Regions from separate parts of the Lysinibacillus sp. RS10 genome, predicted to be linked through region 3. Evidence: riboswitches for the same ligand, from Rfam matches in the RefSeq annotation. Region 3 holds a riboswitch; each other region holds the start of a gene.
What was found. Region 3 has a riboswitch for S-adenosylmethionine ahead of metA (homoserine O-succinyltransferase). Riboswitches for the same ligand answer to the same signal wherever they lie in the genome.
Positions count from the first base shown of each region.

Region 1: linked by a shared signal. The riboswitch ahead of metK (methionine adenosyltransferase) and the one ahead of metA (homoserine O-succinyltransferase) in region 3 are both predicted to bind S-adenosylmethionine.
Region 2: linked by a shared signal. The riboswitch ahead of ACB089_RS22815 (O-acetylhomoserine aminocarboxypropyltransferase/cysteine synthase family protein) and the one ahead of metA (homoserine O-succinyltransferase) in region 3 are both predicted to bind S-adenosylmethionine.

Region 1 covers NZ_CP167122.1:1,021,146-1,024,433, reverse strand. The annotation lists gene ACB089_RS05370 (gamma carbonic anhydrase family protein) at 12-530, shown strand; gene metK (methionine adenosyltransferase) at 704-1,900, opposite strand; SAM riboswitch class I at 2,267-2,384, opposite strand; gene pckA (phosphoenolpyruvate carboxykinase (ATP)) at 3,132-3,288, shown strand, end outside.
Region 2 covers NZ_CP167122.1:4,555,707-4,558,994, reverse strand. The annotation lists gene ACB089_RS22825 (succinate CoA transferase) at 1-147, shown strand, start outside; gene ACB089_RS22820 (glycerol-3-phosphate acyltransferase) at 353-985, opposite strand; SAM riboswitch class I at 1,141-1,254, shown strand; gene ACB089_RS22815 (O-acetylhomoserine aminocarboxypropyltransferase/cysteine synthase family protein) at 1,371-2,672, shown strand; gene ACB089_RS22810 (hypothetical protein) at 2,980-3,288, shown strand, end outside.
Region 3 covers NZ_CP167122.1:2,304,602-2,307,889, forward strand. The annotation lists T-box leader at 57-308, opposite strand; gene ACB089_RS11825 (hypothetical protein) at 850-1,074, shown strand; gene ACB089_RS11830 (nucleotide excision repair endonuclease) at 1,141-1,512, opposite strand; SAM riboswitch class I at 1,716-1,826, shown strand; gene metA (homoserine O-succinyltransferase) at 1,945-2,880, shown strand; gene ACB089_RS11840 (endospore germination permease) at 2,962-3,288, opposite strand, start outside.

The DNA.
Region 1 (3,288 bases), 1.3 Mb from region 3:
AGGCGATTCTCATGATCTATCCATTTAAAGGGAAAACACCAAAGATCGATCCATCTGTTTTTATTGCCGATTATGCAACCGTTACTGGTGACGTTACAATAGATGCTGAAACGACAATTTGGTTTAACACAGTAATTCGAGGTGATGTATCACCAACAATTATCGGAAAACGAGTTAGTATTCAAGACCTTTGTTGTTTACATCAAAGCCCTAAATATCCACTCATTATTGAAGATGAAGTAACAGTCGGACATCAAGTAACTTTACATAGCTGTACGATTCGTAAAAATGCCTTAATAGGTATGGGCTCAATAGTATTAGACGGAGCAGAGATTGGAGAGGGTGCATTCATCGGGGCGGGTAGTCTTGTACCTCCAGGCAAAGTCATTCCTCCGAATAGCTTAGCATTAGGTCGTCCAGCAAAGGTTGTACGAGAATTAAATGCTGAAGATAAAGAAGATATGGAACGCATCGTACGTGAATATGCAGAAAAAGGTCAATACTATAAATCTCTTCAAACAAAAATATAAATAGCTATTTCAATTACATCGAAGCAGTTCCTCGTATTTTTGGACAACCAAGCCATACTTAGTTGTAATTAGAAGCTATTTTTTTGGATAAAACTATTTCAGCGGATGTTTGGACACCCGCTGAAATGAGTTAAAATAATTTTACAGCTTCTGCATTGTTTTAGCTAAACTATTTATAATCCTGCTTTTTCCATTAATGCGTCAGCTTTATCTGTTTGTTCCCAAGGTACATTTAAGTCCGTACGACCGAAATGACCATATGCTGCAGTTTGCTTATAAATAGGACGACGAAGATTAAGCATTTTTATAATCCCTGCTGGGCGTAAATCGAATAGCTCGCGTACCCATTCTACGATATCACTTTCCTTAACTTTGCCTGTCCCAAATGTATCTACAGCAATAGATACTGGTTGAGCAACACCGATTGCATAAGCAAGTTGTACTTCAGCACGTTCTGCTAAGCCTGCCGCTACGATATTTTTTGCCACATAGCGTGCTGCATATGCCGCTGAACGGTCCACCTTAGTTGCGTCCTTACCAGAGAAAGCACCTCCACCATGACGCGCATAGCCACCGTATGTATCAACGATGATTTTACGTCCTGTTAGACCAGCATCCCCTTTTGGACCACCTATTACGAAACGGCCAGTTGGGTTGATGAAATATTTAGTATTAGCATCTAGTAATTCATTTGGCACAACCGGAGCAATAACGAATTCTTTTATATCTGCTTGAATTTGTTCAAGCGTCGCTTCTTCGTCGTGCTGTGTTGAAATTACAATCGTATCTACGCGCACTGGTACATTATTTTCATCATATTCAACCGTTACTTGCGTTTTTCCATCTGGACGTAAATATGCAAGTTCGCCGGATTTACGTGCTTCCGTTAAACGACGAGCTAATTTATGCGCTAAACTAATTGGTAATGGCATAAGCTCTGGTGTTTCGTTACATGCATAACCGAACATTAAGCCTTGGTCACCTGCGCCAATTGCTTCAATGTCAGCGTCTGACATAGAGCCTTCACGCGCCTCTAAAGCTTGGTCAACACCTTGCGCAATATCAGGTGATTGCTCGCCAATCGCAACAAGTACTGCTAGGTTTTCAGCATCAAAGCCATATTTCCCACGTGTATAACCGATTTCTGCTACAGTATCACGGACGATACCTTTAATATCGACATATGTAGAAGTAGTAATTTCTCCTGCTACTAATACTAAGCCTGTTGTTACAGTTGTTTCACACGCTACACGTGCATTTGGATCTTCTGCTAAAATAGCATCTAAAATGGCATCCGAAATTTGGTCACAAATTTTGTCTGGATGTCCTTCTGTTACACTCTCTGATGTAAACAATCGACGGTTTGTCATTTAGTTTTCCTCCTATTACTCTTACAAATAAAATTTGTGAATGAATACGGTACTCATTACCCATGTCAAGTCCGTTCCTAAGGATTGAACTCTCAAGCCGTTGTTGCTGTCGTTTCACTTTCGCACAAAAAACAACCTGTTGCTGTCGTTTCACTTTCGCACAAAAACAACCTGTTGCTGTCGTTTCACTTTCGTACAAAAAAAACAGTTGCCGCTTTTAACACGAGGATTTTCGAAAGATCCGTCATTATAATAAGGAAAGGATTACACATACTTACCTTTACATTCGTTTTTTACAATAAAAAAAATCCTTTTCTCACGCTTACTTAACATGAGGAAAGGAAATAATGACTTCGTAACCTTTCACTCTTATCGTTCAAGGGCTTACCCTTGCATCAGGTTGGCACCAACGCATGTCGTGAAATAGTTCATGCAGGTTGCCGGGTTTCACAGGGCCTGACCCTCCACCAGCTCGGGATAAGAGTATCCGTTCAATATCTCATAATACGTAAAAGGTCGAACGTTGTCAAATATTTTTGCTTTATCCCTTACCAATTATGCCTCGCCATAATTGTGTCCGCTACGCTTTCAGTACAAAAATTATCTGCTGAAAGAAGTTAAAAACTATGGAATACACAAGGAATCAAAACACTTAACATTTGGATTATGCTATAATTTGAAGCACAGAGGCTTATTACCATAACGACATGGTAATAGTTTCAACAAACGTATCCTAACTTTTGGTGATAAGCCCAAAATAATCCCTACTCTCCACCTCACATCATGTGTTAACATATGTGTGACCCTTTAATCTTCATTCGACAAATGTTTTTTGTGGCGAAAGTAGATCGTCAGCTACGGAAGAATGCCATCTCATTATGTGGTGGATGAAAATAGTTATGCCCCCTTTTCAGTCGGTGACAAACTCCAACTGATAAAAACCAGCTAAAAATTTGACATCCTGTGCGAACCTCATGTTGGTCAAAAGCTTCCCAAACGCGATTCAACTTGTCGAAAGTGGTTGTGTAATCACTTGATTATAAATAGGGTAAAAAGCATTCTTAAAGCGAATAAATTAACTTTTTGTCGTTTTCTTGAAAAGTAATAAAATCTAAAAAATAATTTCTGAATTAGTATAGATTATTTAAGCAATTGTGTTATACTATTTTTGAAATTAAGAAAATCTCCCCAGACTCAAGGGAATACTATAAAAAAGGATGGTATTTAATCGATGAATTCAGTAGAAATTGCAAACGAACTGAAGGAATTATTAAACGGCGGTAACATTAATGTTCAACTTTCAGTACCACAATTAGCTGAAAAGGCAACATCTCGCGGTGAAGCTATGTTAACAGTAGATGGCGCTGTTCGTGCAGAAACTGGCAAAT
Region 2 (3,288 bases), 2.3 Mb from region 3:
TATCGTGAGCAATTACGGAAGTATTTTAACGATGCTAACGAAGCAACAGGTGGGCACCATACGCCACACAATCTAGAAAAAGCCCTTTCATGGCATGTAAATTACGCAAAAAACGGGACGATGAAGGACCCTGCATTATCGAAATAATAAAATGAAGAAAGCCTTGAAGGACAGTTGACTTGTTCCTTCAAGGCTTTTAGTTGTTAAGAATGTATTGCGCGAAAAGCTAGGGTCAAGCAAGGTCTCTGAGTGATCGTTTGAGCCCTTGAAGTGATCGGGTAAGCCCCAGCCCGTAGCAGAAATCAAAGCCTTCTAATCAGGATGGATAAAAATAGTTAATCAACACACCTGGTTATTTCTTTTTTTTAAATGCAGAAGTCACTTTAGGCTCAGTTCCCTGAATTAATCTATTAATATTTTCAATATGCAAAATGATTGCTATTGCAAAAAGTAGTAGGGCTATAATCGTTGGACCTACTCCAGGAATCCATAAATATGTTGCTGTACAAAAAACAAGATAAAATTCAAGTACACCGACAATTAAATAATTCGTCGCGAAAGATAAAATAACAAATAAAATGAGTGCGAATAAACCAATCTCCCAATCAACTGCTAGTAGGATCCCTATGATTGATGCAGTTCCTTTGCCGCCATTGAAGCCCATATGAAATGGAAAATTGTGACCTAGGATGACACCGGCAGCTATGATATAGGTTAAGAGCCAAACTTGTACTTCTGTTAAATTTGTTGCATCTGCTAGATAGAAATGGGCACCTATAATAGCTGCTACACCTTTACCGATATCGATAAGTGCGACTAATACGCCGTATTTCCATCCAAGGGAAAGTGTTGCATTGGAAGCACCAGCATTGCCATGACCAGTCTTTTTTAGATCTACCCCGGATAAAAACTGCGCAACTTTAGAGCCGTGAATACAGCCAATTAAATAACCAACAAGTAGAAAAATGATAACGGCTTTTACCATAAAACTCCTCCTTTCTAAATAAATACTAAAATAGTGTATGCGTTCGTAATACGTTCAGAAGCAGACAGAAGTTTCGGAAAAAATAAAATTTTAGTGTTGACAGAAAAAAAGTCTATGTTTATACTTTGTAACAACGATGGAAATTGAATCTCATACTCTTATCAAGAGCGGCGGAGGGATAGGCCCTATGATGCCCGGCAACCAGTAAGTGACGAACTTGCTAAGGTGCTAATTCCTACAGATTCTTACTTGGATCTGGCAGATAAGGGGAGGAAAACTTGCAACCGCAACCCTCTTCTTAGCTGAAGAGGGTTTTTGTTTTCTACTGAAAAATCCTCCTCATCTCCGGTGCCATCGTAAACAAATAACCATTTGGAGGTATACAATGACAAATTTTAAACCAGAAACATTGCTGTTACACGGTGGCCAAGAGCCAGACCCAGTAACAGGATCTCGAACAGTACCCGTATATCGCTCAACAGCTTTCGTTTTTAAAGACACTGCTCATGCGCAACGTCTTTTTGCCTTAGAGGAAGCTGGCAATATTTACACTCGTATTACAAACCCAACTGTAGATGTTTTTGAAAAACGCGTTGCTTTATTAGAGGGCGGTACAGCAGCAGTAGCACTTTCATCTGGTGCAGCAGCTATCGCATTTTCCATTTTAAATCTTGCGGGTGCAGGTGATGAAATTGTCGCGGCGAGTTCTTTATATGGAGGTACTTATAATTTATTTGCCAATACACTACCAAACTACGGTATTAAAACAATTTTTGTAGACGAAACAAACCCTGAAAATTTCCGAGCAGCGATTACCGATAAAACAAAAGCGGTATTCGCTGAAATTTATGGTAACCCAAGTTTAAAAGTGCTAGATATTGAAGCAGTAGCGAATATTGCACATGAAAACGGCTTGCCATTAATTATTGATAGTACATTTGCTTCACCATATGGCTCTACACCAATTGACTTCGGTGCAGATATCGTCGTTCATTCCGCAACAAAATGGATTGGCGGACATGGTACAACTTTAGGTGGCGTTGTAGTAGATGCAGGAAAGTTTGATTGGACTCGTGGACGTTTCCCAGGCTTTACTGAGCCAGATGCTTCTTATCACGGTTTGCGTTATGGTATTGACACAGCAGAGGCTGCATTTGCCACAAAACTGCGTGTACAATTGCTACGCGACTTTGGACCAACGTTAAGTGCAGATGCAGCATTTAATTTATTACAAGGTTTAGAAACGCTTCATTTGCGTATTCCTAAACACAATGAAAATGCATTGGCAGTAGCTGAATATTTACGAAACCACCCTTCTGTGGAATATGTAAATTACAATGGCTTAGAAGATTTCCCTACTCATGATTTAGCAAAAAAATATTTGAGAAATGGCTTCGGTTCAGTGCTTACATTCGGTATTAAAGGTGGACGTGAAGCAGGGCGTAAACTAATTGATAGTGTGAAATTATTCTCGCACGTAGCAAATGTAGGGGATGCCAAATCATTAATTATTCATCCAGCATCTACTACACATCAGCAATTATCAGCTGAAGAGTTAATCCAAACTGGTGTAACCGAGTCGCTCATTCGCTTATCAATCGGTTTAGAGGCAGTAGAGGATATCATTGCAGATTTAGAACAAGCTATTGAACAAGTAACAGCTTCTCAACAAACAATAGAGGCTTAATAAAAATTGGCTAATGTTGTAGCGTTTACGTATTGTCTCATTCGATGGGCCTCATTTGGTAATACGTAAAACGTTGCTGCATCAACCACTTACCCCATTTGGTAAGTAATCCGAAAGTATGCACAAATAATTCCTAGTAATTTGATAAGTATTATTGACTTGTTTAAATCCTTGTATTATACTAGGGAATAACTTAAGTGTTCGAAAGGCTACCAACCTAGAACCAAATTGTTTTTCATAAGTACTGAATATTTGCGTAGCCAGTAGCTACACGGATCTAAAAACTGATGATAAAGGAGTGTTTTAAATGGGAAATGTTTATAGTGCGCAAAACATTGCATCTTATCTTATTTATGAACTAAATGAAAATCATGTGTTTGTGAACAACATGTCCATTCAAAACATACTTGCGTCAGTTGAAAGCAAATGGGTACAGACATTTGGACATTCTGCTTTTAATGAATTCGTTTATGCTAAAGAGGAAGGCTATATAGTAAAAGAGGTCTTCAAAGCATATGAAATATATGGTGCAAGTCACATTCCTGTACCTGCGACAGAGTATTACTTAAAATACGGTACATTCCAATTAGTTGAACGTACGTATGCAATACCAAAC
Region 3 (3,288 bases):
AGATTTTCAAATACTTTGCTCAAAAAAGGAATAAAAAAACGCCCTTTTGGATTAACCAAAAGGACGATTCAACTCGTGTTACCACCTTTAATTTATAAGCAATTCACATTACTTACCTCAAGAAGTACGGTCATTTGACGATACTCTCGCACATGATTACGGGTGCTTACCGGCGTAGCCTACTTAGAATGATCTTTTCGGTACACAGCTCCAAGATGAATTCTCAATCGTTTTACATGCACCTCTCATCAACCGGTAACTTTCTGTTCGTAAAAATAATTGATACTATTTCTTTTCATAGCCTTTGTTCTATACAAATATTTTTGAATTGTTTTTTATTTTACAGAAAAAAATTATTTTGTCAATAAAAATTTCTTCATAACCCGCTTAAATTACATATGACATTTTACAATATAAATACAACTCACCACTTAAATATAAAAGCTAAAGGAAATATTTCAACAAATGTTAGTAAAGTTCTTTTAAAAATCTTATTCCACAATCTGGTCCGATTGTGGAATAAGAAAAGATTCTGCATATCAACACAGGATCTTTAATCAATCTTTTTTATAAAACTACAACATTTATAAAGACGTATGTTTTGTATATAAGTCGGAACCTCAACCACACGTTATGGTAATGAGCCTAAAATATAATAAATAAAAATAATTATGGCTGTTGCATGAAAGCGGGGATAAATAGTGAAGAAAATTATCATTTTATTCATGTTGACCTTAACTATCTTAGGAGCATGTAATACTTCCGCATTAAGTATTAGTGAAATTGCTGTTGTTCCAGATGAAGTGCAAAAGAAAATAATTTCCGATAATAAGCTCCAATTAATCAGTGATGGAAAAGACTTTTTACATTGTTGTTTATTCGAAAGGGATTGCACATGCTGATTTGGAGATACAGTGTGATATATTAAAAATAAAATTCGAAGAAATGAATCTATCCAACGATGTTGCTGAACAATATGTTTATAAAATTACAAAAGACCCTGAGCAGGAAATTATCGAGGTGTATATAAACGGCAAGTCCACACATTTTGATCATGTAATAACAGGTTTATAGGAAGAATAAGCCTAACGAAAAAAACCGAAACCCCCTTAAAGGAGATTTCGGTCTTTTTGCTAAAGATTAATAAAATACTTTATCAACATTGTATTTAGCACGGAATGAATTAATCGCGTATGTTTCGTAAATTTCACGTTCCATTGGATCTTCCACTTCATACACTTCAATTTTGAAAATTTCATTACGATGATTTTTCATCGGTGACACGTTGTCCTCAAAATGCTTTTTAATACGTTGACGAATTTTACGTGCTTTACCTACAAATAATAGCTCGTTCTCTTCGTTGTAGAATAAGAAAATGCCACCATTTTCACGTGTGATTTTATGGAAATCAATAAAACCATGGTATGGTGTGATTGGTACATCACCTGGCTTTAAATCTTGTTCGCGTTGGCGAATCACTAAATCTGGTTTTGGAAATTCAATTTTAATCAAACTTTTCACGTTCCTCTCTATTACTAAAGATATATGGTAACATAATTACGGCTTGTTTACCATAATATTTCATAGCGTCAACATGATTTGCATCAGGATTAGTGTTCATCAATTTAGAGAAGAACATGCATGTTAATTACAAAATATTCTATGTATTATTGATATTCTTAATTGTTCATGTTACAATTCTTTTTAATTAAATAATCTTATCAAGAGAAGCTGAGGGATTTGGCCCGATGACGCTTCAGCAACCTCTAACAAATGTTAGAAAGGTGCTAATTCCACCAAAGGATTTGTCCTTTGAGAGATAAGAGTGAACGTGGTTAAAATCCCTCTCATTCTATCTCAAATGGAATGAGGGGGATTTTTTTAATTTAGATCGACTTATAAAATTCTTTATATGTAGAGAAATACAAGAGAGGGGAATGCAAGATGCCAATTAATATTCCAAAAAATTTACCAGCTGGAGAACATTTACGTGAGGAAAAAATCTTCGTCATGGAAGAGGATAGAGCGAAAACTCAACAAATACGTCCGTTAAATATATTAATTTTAAATTTGATGCCAGAAAAAGAAAAAACGGAGCTACAATTACTGCGCTTACTCGGTAATACACCTCTACAAGTTAATATAACATTTTTAAACACAGCCACACATGAATCGAAAAATGTGAGCAAATCACATTTACAGCTATTTTACACGACCTTTCATCAAATTCGCCATCGTCGCTATGATGGCATGATTATTACGGGTGCGCCAGTTGAAAAAATGTCTTTTGAGGACGTGAACTATTGGCAGGAAATTGCAGAAATTATGGATTGGTCCAAGGAAAACGTGACATCGGTCCTTCATATATGTTGGGGCGCACAAGCAGCGTTATACCATCATTACGGTATTGGCAAAATTGAGCTCCCTGCTAAATGCTCAGGTGTTTATTCTCATGTCATTACGGATTTAACCGTGGATTTAGTTCGAGGCTTTAGCGATTTATTTACGGCCCCACATTCACGATATACTTCTGTTTCTATTGACGAAGTACGCAACCATCCTGATTTACGATTACTATCTTACTCAGGAGATGCTGGTGTCTTTATTGTGCAATCGAAGGATAATAAAAACATTATGATTACAGGACATCTTGAATATGATGCGACTACATTAGCAGATGAATATAGTCGTGATGTCGCAAAAGGTTTGGATATTGAGGTTCCAGTGAATTACTTCCCAAGTGATGATCCATTAAATGAACCGATTAATACGTGGCGTGCCCACACTCATTTATTATTTTCAAACTGGTTGAACTACTATGTTTACCAAGAAACACCATATGAATGGGATTTCGTTGATGAACTTGAATATCATATTTAGTTCATGTGTTCTGTAAACACTTAAATAAAATGATGACCTTGATCATATCAGGGTCATCATTTTTTAAATCCAAATATGTTGTTAGTTTTCTGACGGGTTTTCATTGGCAGATTCATTTTGACCTTTTGTAGTATTTCCGCAATTGCTATTAGTTTCATTCTGTATAGCATTTTGACTGTTGCTATTACTAGCATTATTAGAGGCATTTTGATTGTTATTATTACTTGCATTCGTAGTAGAATTTTGGCTGTTGTTATTACTAGCATTATTAGAGGCATTTTGATTGTTATTATTACTTGCATTCGTAGTAGAATTTTGGCTGTTGTTATTACTAGCATTATTAGAAGCATTTTGGTTGTTGTTATTGCTTGCATTATTAGAAGGATTTTGGCTGTTGTTATTACTTGC